Regions from separate parts of the Mesorhizobium sp. WSM4810 genome, predicted to be linked through region 1. Evidence: riboswitches for the same ligand, from Rfam matches in the RefSeq annotation. Region 1 holds a riboswitch; each other region holds the start of a gene.
The links. A riboswitch is a leader RNA that binds a small molecule or an ion and turns the genes downstream of it on or off. The one in region 1 is predicted to bind cobalamin.
Positions count from the first base shown of each region.

Region 1 (3,808 bases):
GCCCTGCGCGTCGCCACCCGCATCGAGATCGCCAAGCTCAAGGAATCGATGCCTGCTACAACGATGATCTACGTCACCCACGACCAGGTCGAGGCGATGACGCTGGCCGACCGCATCGTGGTGCTCAAGGAGGGCCATATCGAGCAGGTCGGCACGCCGATGGAGCTCTACAAGAGACCCGGCAATCTGTTCGTCGCCCAGTTCATCGGCTCGCCGGCCATGAACATCCTGCCGGCGACGATCGACAAATCAGGCAACCCGACCATCGTCAGCCATGTCGGCGGCCGCAAGGCGACGGTGCCGATCGCCACGCCGGCCTCGGCGACGGGCGCTTCGGTGAGCTTCGGCGTGCGGCCGGAGGATCTGACGATCGCCACCGGCGCCGATTATCTTTTCGAGGGAACAGTGGACTATGTCGAGCAGCTCGGCGAGGTCCAGCTCGTCTATGTCGACATCGGCCGCGCCGACCTGCCGCTGGTGACCAAGCTGCCAGGCAATGTCGAGGTCAAGCGCGGCGCTGCGCTGCGGTTGAATGCCGATGCCGGCGACCTGCATATTTTCGATGCCGACGGACATTCATTCACGCTCCACAAAGCGGAAGCAAAGGCAGCCTGAGAGGCGGCAGCCGAACTGATGGAGTTTGGTGACCCAAAAACAAGAGCGGCGGGCAAAGCCCGCCGCTCTTGTGCGTTCCGGTCGCTGTTAGAGCGACGTGCGTCCAAGTGGACGCACAAAAGTACGCTCTAACACTTTAACGCTGCGCATCGTGCTTTCCGAAAATCGAACCGATTTTCGGGCCGATGCGCTAGCGGCCGAACAGGCTCCGGTCGCTGCCCTGCGGGGCGGACTTCTGTAAGTCGCCCGACGAGTTGAGCAGCTTGTAGACCGGCGAGCCGGTATTGCGTACCGAAGACGTCTGCGTGTTGTCGACGTTGATGGTCGCCTGCTTGTTGATGTCGGTTCCGCCAAAGTTGTCGCTACCGGCAAAAGCGCTGCCGGCAGCAATCAAAAGCGCGGCAGCGGTAAGAACGATCTTCTTCATTTTCAAAACTACTGGATTTTCTTGGTTCCACCAGCGCGGCGGGCAAATGCCGCCGCCGCTGTTGGAACGAACTGTTAGTTGTTGCCGAACAGGTTACGGTCGCTGCCGTTGACGGGTTTCTCGTCAGCCGGAACCGGATTCTGCGCCGAAGCCGAATTCCGAATCGAAGCCGTGTACGAGTTGCTGTCGACCGCGGCGGCCGGTTGGTTGGCACCGTTCGATCCAAAGTTGTCGCTGCCGGCAAAAGCGCCGCCGGAGACCGCCACAATGGCTGCGGTGGCAAGAATGAGCTTCTTCATTTCAAGTACTCCTGAGTTCCTCAGATCCCGAGCGGCGGACCGCCACTTTGCTGTTTGGGACCAGCTGTTAATTGTTGCCGAAAAGGTTGCGGTCGGCGCCCTGGCCAACGGGCTGCTTTTCAGCGTGAGCCGGCGTCTGGACAGAGGCCGTATACGAGCTGTCGATCGCAGCAGTCGGCTGGTTGGCGGCGTTGGACCCATAATGGTCGCTGCCGGCAAAGGCGCTGCCGGTGATGGCCAGAACGGCGACGGTAGCAAGAGCGATCTTTTTCATTTTTAGGACTCCAGTATCTTAGTCTTCCGTCCGGCTAGCGGCGTGTCTTGGGAGGATGCGCGTCGTTCGGACAGCCCCGATGTGGGAAGGCCATTCGGCGGATTCCAATCACGAAGTTGTTCCATGTGGACCAAGAATCTACACCTTGAAATTGTACCAGAGGCATCTACTACCATGGTTTTATGGTTTGTTTTCAATATCTTATTCAAAATTAGCCATTCATGATTTGACGGATTGGCGAATTTGCGTTCACAGCGTGCTGCACGCATTGTCAACAGAAACGAACCGTTCGGTTCGATTTTAGAAGCGGCTAATAGTCACTTTTGTAAACTGTTATCCTTCCTGATCTCCGCCGCGGGTCGGATTCGATGTCACGGCAGAAGACAGTGGCCGCCGAAAAAGTGGTGTTTCAGCCCTGCAGATATAAACCTGCTGGTTTCGCCCGCCGTGTCGCGCCGCATGGATACGATGTCGCTTTCATGCCGACAGTCAGCCGGCCGGCATGATTAGATCACGCCATCTCAGGTGCCGCTTGGTGACGACGAAGCGGAGAATTGGGAAGCCGGTCAGAACCCGGCGCTGCCCCCGCAACGGTGGTGGAGTTCAAGTCGCAACGGGAGACCACTGGGCCACAAGCCTGGGAAGGTGTCGCGATGAGTCCGCAAGGACACTCCAGAGCCCGGAAACCAGCCCGAGATTTTTAGACTCGACTGATCGCGGTGGGCGGTCAAGAGGTGGATGATGCATCTCCGGCCCTGTCGCCGGCGTGCAAGCGGTCCTCCCTCCATCACCACCAGTTCAGTCCTTACACGAGGACAGGACATGGACGCGCGCAACGACATGCTGAGGCTCTTGCACGGCCGTAGGCAAGGCTATTCGCTCGAGCAGCCCTTCTACACCGATCCAGATTTCTTCAAGCTCGACATGGAGCTGATCTGGTATCGCGACTGGCTGTTCATCGGCCACGATTGCGAGTTGCCGAAACCTGGCAGCTACATCACCGCCCAGATCGGCGACTATCCGGTCGTGCTGGTCCGCGACCAGCAAGGCAAGATCAATGCCTTCCACAATTCCTGCCGCCATCGCGGCAGCCGTGTCTGCAATGCCGACAAGGGCACTGCGGCGAAGCTCGTCTGCCCCTATCACCAGTGGACCTACGAACTGGACGGCCGGCTGTTGTTTGCTCGCCAGATGGCAGACGGCTTCGACAAGAGCCAGTTCAGCCTGAAGCCGGTGGCTTGCGAAAGCGTTGGCGGCTACATCTTTATCTGCCTGGCCAACGAGCCGGCCGACTTCGCGCCGATGCGCGCCATGATCGAGCCTTACCTCCTGCCGCACCGGCTGCGCGAGGCAAAAATCGCCTTCGAATCGACCATCGTCGAGAAGGGCAACTGGAAACTCGTCTGGGAGAACAACCGCGAGTGCTACCATTGCGCCGGCAACCATCCGGAACTCTGCAAGACATTCCCGGAAGCGCCGACCGTCACCGGCGTGCAGGGCGCCGACAGCGATCCGGAGATGCTCGCGCACTGGGCGAAATGCGAGGCGGCGGGCTTGCCGAGCAAGTTCCGCATCGATCCTGCCGGGCAGTATCGCGCCACCCGCGCGCCGCTGCTGCGCGACGCCGTCAGCTATACAATGACGGGCAGACGCGCGGTGAAGAGGGGCCTTTCCGACAGCGTTTCCACCGACCGTATCGGCTCGCTGCTGCTCTATCACTATCCGACGAGTTGGAACCACATCCTCGGCGATCATGCCGTCACCTTCCGCGTGCTGCCGATCAGCGCCACGGAAACGGCCGTCACCACCAAATGGCTTGTCCATAAGGACGCGGTCGAAGGCGTCGACTACGACCTCGCCGAGCTTACCCATGTCTGGACCGAGACCAACGACCAGGACCGTCGCATTGTCGAGGAAAACGCCTTCGGCGTCCTGTCGCCGGCCTATGAGCCCGGCCCCTATTCGGAACTGCATGAGGGCGGCGTCATCCAGTTCGTCGAATGGTACGCCTCCTTCATCGGGCCGCGCCTTGCCGAAGCCGGGCGGCCGGCGCTGCGCAGCGTCGCCTGAACGAGGTCAAGGGGATGAATGCGATGTCGGACCTTGGCCTCTACCGCCATCTCGACGAGATGGCGCCCTGGAACGACAGGCTCCAGGTGCTGGAAGTCATCGGCGTCAGCGACGAGGCGCCTG
Region 1 covers NZ_JBVVQV010000010.1:119,507-123,314, reverse strand. Annotated here, with positions in the region: gene AC0L3O_RS16820 (ABC transporter ATP-binding protein) at 1-615, shown strand, start outside; gene AC0L3O_RS16815 (DUF680 domain-containing protein) at 806-1,042, opposite strand; gene AC0L3O_RS16810 (DUF680 domain-containing protein) at 1,117-1,341, opposite strand; gene AC0L3O_RS16805 (DUF680 domain-containing protein) at 1,409-1,615, opposite strand; cobalamin riboswitch at 2,122-2,324, shown strand; gene AC0L3O_RS16800 (aromatic ring-hydroxylating oxygenase subunit alpha) at 2,438-3,685, shown strand; gene AC0L3O_RS16795 (FAD-binding oxidoreductase) at 3,709-3,808, shown strand, end outside.

Region 2 (3,808 bases), on a different contig from region 1:
GAGTTTTTTCGCCTCGGCCTCCTTGCCGAAAATCCTGCCCAGCTTTTCGATGTCGCCGTAGAGCAGGTCCATCGAGGCGGCGGGGCGGTTGTTGTCGAGATGGACGCAGCTTTCCGTCAGCACCAGCGTCTTGACGCCGTGCGGCGCCAGCGTATCGGGCGTTACCTCGCCGCCCGGCTTCATGCCGTAATACCAGCCGGCGAAGAAGAAATCGGGCTCGACCGCGACCAGGTTTTCGAGCGTCGGGTATTTCGGCGCGAGTTCCGGGATCGCGCCCTGCCCGGCCTTGAATTCCGGACCGACCTTGTACCATCCGGTGATGCCGGTCAGGCCGACGATCGACGGTTGCAGCCCCAGCGCGAAGGCCATCTCGGCCATGTTCATATCCTGGATGACGGCGCGCTTCGGCGCGGCGTCGAACGTCAGCGTTGTGCCGCAGCTGTCGACTGTTACCGGGAAAGCGAAGGCGGCCTGGGCAAGCAGCAGAGAGGCAAAAGACAGTGCGAGGCGTTTCACGGGTGTTGCTCCTTGGTTAGATCAGAAGAGGCACGGTTCGGGACTTCGAACACCGTGAGTTCGCGGTCTTCGGTGGGATGGCGCAGCCGAAGCACCTCGACGCCGAAAATCTCGCGGATCAACTGCTTGGTCAGCGCCTCGCGCGGACCGGCGAGTGCCTGCAGGCGGGCCTCGTTCATCACCGCGACCCTGGTGGCAAATGGCGTGACCAGCGACAGATCATGCAGCACCGCCACGACGGTCATGCCAAGCTGCGATACGAGTTCGAGAAGTTCGCTGCGGGCGCGCGGATCGAGATGATTGGTCGGTTCATCGAGGAACAGGATTTTCGGCTCCTGGGCGATGGCGCGCGCCAGCTGGGCGCGTTGCCGCTCACCACCCGACAGCGAGCCGATCGTGCGGCCGAGCAGCGGCAGCAGGCGGGTTCTGCGAAGCGCTTCGACGACAACGTCGCGTTGCTCGCTCCTGCGTCGCAAGCCGGCATGCGGGACCCGCCCAAGTCCGACGTAGTCGATCACGGCAAGCCGCGGATCGGGTTGATCGGTCTGGCCGACGACCGCCATGTGCAGCGCCCGCTCGGCGGCCGAAAATGTCTCCAGCCGGCGTCCGGAAAATCTCACATCTCCCGCGCTCGGACGCAGCGTGCCGCATAGCATGCGCAGCAGCGTCGTCTTGCCGGCGCCGTTGGGACCGATGATGGCGAGGCGGTCTCCCGCCGCGACCGAAAGGCTGACCGCACTGACCAGTCGCTGGCCATTCGCCGTGGCGCTCAGTTCACGCGCTTCAAGAAGAGGCTGGCAGGCGTCCAACTTACCGTCACTTTCTCAATGGCGACGGAAGGAAGCTGGACCGGCCGACAAGACCGATGTCCACGTCTCCTCCCGGCACACCCCGTCCGGTCAACTCGTGCGATGGCAGGTCTCCTGGCTCGCGGGTCCTTGCGCCATCCTGCCTTCCCAGCCTTGCCGGCCAGTGGCATTTTCGGATTTTGCTCGCCGCTTACAGTTGCGGGGGCAGCCACGGCCTCGATCCGAAGGTCTCACCGTGTTCCCTTTTCACCCCTCGCCTTTCGGCTTGGGGACCATCAGTCAGCCACCCTAGTTTTCCGCCAATCCCAGCGCAATAAGCTTCCGGGGTTCGGAGTGCCCCGCGAGCAATGGTCTTGTCAGAGAGGATACTGAATTTCGTAATGTAATAACGTTACTAATTAAAAGACAACGCCTGCTCCTGTCAAGCCCTTCGCCCGACGCGTTCGACTTGCCGACCAGCGTCGCTTTGCGCGGTGCGCAATTTCGATCAAACTGCCTCCATCAGGACGCGGCACTATGAGCCGGCCAAATGCACAGTCCCACAGCAAGGAGCCATATGAACCCGACCGAGAGAGCGCTGTGGTTCGTCGAAAGCCATCTGCCGGAAGCCATCTCGCTCGACGATATCGCCAAAAGCAGCGGCGTGTCGCGCTTTCACGTGACGCGGGCTTTCGGCGCGGCGACCGGCCGTTCGGTGATGGGCTACCTGCGTTCTCGCCGCCTGACCGAGGCGGCGCGCAGGCTCGCCGCCGGCGCACCGGACATCCTCTCGGTCGCGCTCGAGGCCGGCTATGCCTCGCATGAGGCTTTCACCCGCGCCTTCCGCGACCAGTTCGGCACCACGCCGGAACTGGTGCGCGCGCAAGGCTCACTCAAAAACGTCGATCTCGTGGAGCCGATCCTGATGGACCAGTCCTTCCTCACCAATCTCGAGCCGCCGCGTTTCGAAACCAGCCGGCCGTTCCTCATCGCCGGTCTTGGCGAGCGCTACAGTTGCGAAACCAGCGCCGGCATCCCGATGCAATGGCAAAGGTTCGGCCCCTATGTCGGCAACATTCCAGGCGAGGTCGGCGACGTCGCCTATGGCGTCTGCGTCAACGGCGACGATGCAGGCAATTCGACTATATCGCCGGCGTCGAGGTGTCCGATTTCTCGGACCTGCCGAAGGAGTTTTCGCGCGTACGCGTGCCGGCGCAGAAATACGCCGTGTTCGCCCATCGCGACCACATCTCGACCATCCGCCGCACGGTCAACACGATCTGGAACAAATGGCTGCCGGCCTCCGGGCACAAGATTGCCGACGCGCCCGAATTCGAGCGCTACGGCCCCGAATTCGATCCGCGCAGCGGCAATGGCGGGCTGGAAATCTGGATACCGGTCAAAGGGTGAGGAAGGGCCAGTTTTCAACTTGTGTTGGAGACTAGTGTCGAGGCGCTCCGCCTTATCTTGCCTTCTCCCCTTGTCCCACAAGGGGAGAGTGGAAAGACGCTACAACTCCAGGTTCCAGTTCTGGCCGACCAGATCCTTGCCGAAGGCATGGTGGCGCTCCTGATTGGCCAGCTTGAACCCGGCCGCCTCGTAGATGCGGCGCGCTGAAGTGAGCACGTCGTTGGTCCACAGCGTCAATTTCTTGTAGCCCTTGGCACGGGCAAAGCCGATGCATTCCTCGACCAGCCGCCTGCCGATGCCGAGACCGCGCGCCGAGCGCTCGACATAGAGCAGGCGCAGCTTCGCCACCGCGTCCGACTGGCGCACGACGAAGACCGAGCCGACGACTTCCCCTTCCCGCTCGGCGATCCAGCTGCGTTCCCATTTCGGATCGTAGGATTTGACGAAAGCGCCGAGGATTTCGGCGACCAGCGCCTCATAAGTTTCGTCCCAGCCATATTCCTGCGCATAGAGCAGGCCCTGGCGATGGATGATCCAGCCGATGTCGCCGACCTGCAAAGACCGCAGCATGTAAGGGACCCTGGGCTCTGCACTCTCGCCCAGCAGGCGCTGCACCGTCTGCATCGCCTTGACCAGCCTGTCCTGTTCCGGTGCGGCGAGCCGGTCGAGCAGGGCCGCGACCTGATCGTGCGAACCCTGGTTCAGCGGCGCGAACGCCGCTCTTCCCGCCGGCGTCAGCGCAATCGACGAGCGCCGAGCATCGGCTTGCGTCGCCACGCGCTCGACCAGGCCACGCTCCTCGAACTTCTTCAGCAACCGGCTGAGATAGCCGGGGTCGAGACCGAGATCGCGCGCAAGATCGGTGGCGGTCAGGCCATCGCGATGCGCCAGTTCATAGAGCACCCGAGCCTCGGTCAGCGAGAAGGCGCTTTTCAGCAGCCCTTCGTCGAGCAACCCGATCTGGCGGGTGTAGAAGCGGTTGAAGCCCCGCACCGCATCGATCCGCTCCCTGCCGGGTTGATGATGAATCGTCATGGCATCCTCCTGCCCGCACAAGATCAACCATTTAGTTGACTCAGTCAAGTATCAGTTCG
Region 2 covers NZ_JBVVQV010000024.1:103,094-106,901, forward strand. Annotated here, with positions in the region: gene AC0L3O_RS27360 (ABC transporter substrate-binding protein) at 1-516, opposite strand, end outside; gene AC0L3O_RS27365 (ABC transporter ATP-binding protein) at 513-1,325, opposite strand; cobalamin riboswitch at 1,413-1,617, opposite strand; partial or broken gene AC0L3O_RS27370 (AraC family transcriptional regulator) at 1,882-2,714, shown strand; gene AC0L3O_RS27375 (bifunctional helix-turn-helix transcriptional regulator/GNAT family N-acetyltransferase) at 2,814-3,749, opposite strand.
Region 2: linked by a shared signal. The riboswitch ahead of AC0L3O_RS27365 (ABC transporter ATP-binding protein) and the one ahead of AC0L3O_RS16800 (aromatic ring-hydroxylating oxygenase subunit alpha) in region 1 are both predicted to bind cobalamin.

Region 3 (3,808 bases), on a different contig from region 1:
CGATCGCCATTTTCTGCGTTGCGAAGGCGGCGATGATCGCCAGCGGCAGGAACCATACGTTCCCCGAGATAAGGGCAACGCCGATCATCAGCAGCGTGTTGGCCAGATAGATCGGATTGCGGCTGACGGCGAAGGGGCCCGATGTAACCAGATGGTCCGGCACGGCGTTCGGGTGGAGCGTCGTCTTTGCCCGGATCATGATGCGGATCGCCGTGAACCAGAGTGCGACGACGCCGAACAATGCCACCCAGCCGGCCGCGAACAGGATGTCGCCCAAAAGGCCGCCGATCCATGGCAGCGGATAAAGCAAGCCAAGCGCGATGCTGACGGCGATGGCCGCGACATAGATCAGCGGCGGCCACGGTATAAACCCCGGTTTTTGCTGTCCCGGTTTCTGTTGGCCCGGTTTCTGCTGATGGTCGGTCATTGTGCTCCTCCCTCCATCAAAGTGCCGTCGGCCTTGGCAGTGCAGGCGCCGGCGAGTTCGTCGAGACGCGCCTTCCATTCAGCAGCCTGGTCGTTGCGGTAGAGCCGATCAAGCGTGGCCTCGCCCTCGAGCGTATCGAGCATGCAGACACAATAGCTGCTGCAGAACTCCGTGTCGCGCGATTGCTCGCACGATGCCTGGCATTCTTTTAGGAAGGTGACCTGCCTGGTTTCGACGGCTGCCGGCATGACTTGCGAAGTCAGCCAGACCGAGCCGATCAGCACCGGCTGGTGGATCAGATAGAAGGCGAGGCTGTGCCGGCCGATAAAGACCAGCGGATTAGTCCAGCGGCCGGGCGCCAGGCCCGCCAGCCGCGTCAGCACGCCGGAGGCGAAGGCAAGCTTTGCCGCTGCGATGCCGACAAGCACAGCGCCGAACCATGGAAACAGCGGGACATAATCGTTGGAGCGCGGGTTGGTTGCCGACAGGCCGACCCACCACAGGGCCGGATGATCGAAGATCCCGGACCTGAGGTAGAGCGGCGCGGTGATGACGAAAGCTGCGACAACCAGCGTCACCAGCGCCGGCAGCCGCAGAAACGCCAGGCCGAGCAGGCTGGCGAGCGCGATCTCGTGCAGGATGCCGAAGAAGATGAAACTGTCGGGTGTGGCAAGCCTAGTGGCGGCCGATATGGCGAGCGCCGCCCCGCCGACCATGGCGAAGCGTTTCCAGAAGCCGTTCCAGCGGATTTGCTTGCCATGGGCGAGGAACAGGCTGACGCCGACCAGGAACAGGAAGGTCGAAGCGATGCAGCGCGCGTAGAATTTCCACCAGCCAAAGGCGGTCAGGCCGGGATCGGTGTAGCCGAAGAATTCGAGATCCCAGGTGAGATGGTAGCTCGCCATGGCAAGCAAAGCGATGCCGCGGGCGACGTCGATGGCGATGATGCGCCTGGATCGGTCCTGAACGGCCGGCGTAGGAATGGTCATGGTCTCGCAATTCTGATTCAGTGCTGCAAGACGATTATCATGGTTGCCCCGGACAAAAGAAGACAGGCGCCGTTCCTTCTTCCTTCTCCCCTTGTTGTGGGAGAAGGTGGATTGGCGCGCAGCGCCAAGACGGTTGAAGGGGTGCTGGCCGGAGCGCTGTTGGTGCCAAGCTGGAACACCCCTCATCCGACCTCGCTTCGCGAGGCCACCTTCTCCCACAAGGGGAGAAGGAAGAGCCCACGAGAAACGATTACCTTGACGGCGCATTCGCGCTGCTAGCTGGCGGAATTTGGTTTGCCGGGCGCGGCGATTCTGCCTATAGTCGCAGCCGTCGTCGGTTCCGTTTTGGAACCAAGAGGGAATGCGGTAGGGGCAAATTCGCCCGATGCCGTGGCTGCCCCCGCAACTGTGTGCGGTAGTCCTCTCCATATGCCACTGAAGATTTTCTTCGGGAAGAGCTTCTTCGGGAAGGTGGGGAAGGGCGCTGATCCGCGAGCCAGGAGACCTGCCGGCGACAGGAGAACTGACTTCTATGCCCTCGGGTGGAGGGCGAAAGGACAAGACATGAATACCGCTTCCGTCTCGCTCGGCGCTTCCGTCTCCTCGCAGTCGCGCTTTGTGCAGTTGGCGCTTGCTGCATTTCTCGGCGTTTTCGTCATGGGCTTTGTCGGCTTCTCGCATATCGATGCGGTCCACAATGCCGCTCACGACTATCGCCATTCGATGGGCTTTCCATGCCACTGACGGGGGGCCACTGACGAGGGGCTGACACCATGACACTGTTTCGCAACGTCGTGTTCATCGCGGCGATGGCAGGGCTTGTGGCCGGCGTCGTTCTCGCCTGCATGCAGGCCTACGCCACGGTGCCACTCATCCTCAAGGCGGAAGTCTACGAACAGGCCGGCGGTGGTCACACGCATGACCATGGTTTGGCGCCGGCCGCAGCAGGCAGCAATGCCATGAGCAGCGCCGTGCCGGCTGAAGCAGCCACCGCGGAAGAGGAAGGCTGGGCGCCGGCCGATGGCTTCGAGCGCTTCGCCTTCAACGTCGTTGCCAACGTCGTCACCGGCATCGGCTTTGCGCTGATCCTGGTCGCCGCTTCGGAATTCGCCGGCGGCATCGGCAATTGGCGACAGGGCCTGTTCTGGGGCCTTGCCGGCTTCGCGGTGTTCACGCTGGCCCCGAACCTCGGCCTGCCGCCCGAACTGCCGGCGATGCCGGCGGCCGATTTCGCCCAGCGCCAGATCTGGTGGACGGCGACCGTGGTGGCGACGGCTGCCGGTCTCGGGCTGCTCGCCTTTCGCAAATCGCTGCCGCTGGCCCTTCTTGCCGTAGCGTTGATCGTCGCGCCGCATATTGTCGGCGCGCCGCAGCCCGAAAGTTTCGAATCGCCGATCCCGGAAGGCATGCACCACCAGTTCGTGGTGGCGGTGACGCTGACCAATCTGGTGTTCTGGCTGGTGCTCGGCGCTGTCGTCGGCGTGGTGCGCGGCCGCTTGACCGGCGCCGCAACCGGCCTGCGCGACAGCCTTGCCTGATCGCGCTGCTCCAGGCAGCAAGCTGACCCTGGTCGTCGGCGGTGCACGCTCGGGCAAGAGCGCGCATGCCGAAAGCCTGGTGACGGCCTGTCCAGCGCCGTGGACCTACATCGCCACGGCGCAAGCCTATGACGACGAGATGCACGAACGCATCGCGCTGCACCGAGCGCGGCGTTGCGACGGTTGGACGACGATCGATGCGCCGCTCGATCTCGTCGGCGCGATCGGGGCGCTGCCTGACGGCCGGCCTGTCCTGATCGACTGCCTGACGCTGTGGCTGTCCAACCATATGCTGGCCGAACGCGACATTGAGGCCGAATGCCGAGGGCTGGCGGATGTGCTGTCGCGGCCGCGCGGGCCGTGGTTCGTGGTTTCCAACGAGGTCGGCCAGGGCATCGTGCCTGACAATGCGCTTGCCCGCCGGTTTCGCGATGCCGCCGGCCGGCTCAACCAGCAGGTCGCCGCCGTCGCCGGCACGGTGCTGCTGATGGTGACGGGACTGCCGCTCAAGGTGAAGTGATATGACCGATATCGATGACAGGGACGAGCAACGCCACCGCGCCAAGATGGCCAAGCGCAAGGCGGTGCAGGACGCCGAGGTCGCGGCCAAGACGGTCGAGAAGGGACTGCTGATCGTCAACACCGGGCCAGGCAAGGGCAAGACCACCGCCGCCTTCGGGCTGGCGCTGAGGATGCTTGGCTACGGCAGGCGTGTCGGCGTCGTCCAGTTCATCAAGGGCAAATGGCATACCGGCGAGAAGGACGCCTTTGCCGCTTTCGGCGACCGGGTCGTCTGGCACACGATGGGCGAGGGTTTTACCTGGGAAACGCAGGATTTGAAGCGCGACATCGCC
Region 3 covers NZ_JBVVQV010000004.1:135,622-139,429, forward strand. Annotated here, with positions in the region: gene AC0L3O_RS07890 (methyltransferase family protein) at 1-427, opposite strand, end outside; gene AC0L3O_RS07895 (heparan-alpha-glucosaminide N-acetyltransferase) at 424-1,416, opposite strand; cobalamin riboswitch at 1,735-1,943, shown strand; gene AC0L3O_RS07900 (CbtB domain-containing protein) at 1,981-2,160, shown strand; gene AC0L3O_RS07905 (CbtA family protein) at 2,190-2,954, shown strand; gene cobU (bifunctional adenosylcobinamide kinase/adenosylcobinamide-phosphate guanylyltransferase) at 2,977-3,474, shown strand; gene cobO (cob(I)yrinic acid a,c-diamide adenosyltransferase) at 3,476-3,808, shown strand, end outside.
Region 3: linked by a shared signal. The riboswitch ahead of AC0L3O_RS07900 (CbtB domain-containing protein) and the one ahead of AC0L3O_RS16800 (aromatic ring-hydroxylating oxygenase subunit alpha) in region 1 are both predicted to bind cobalamin.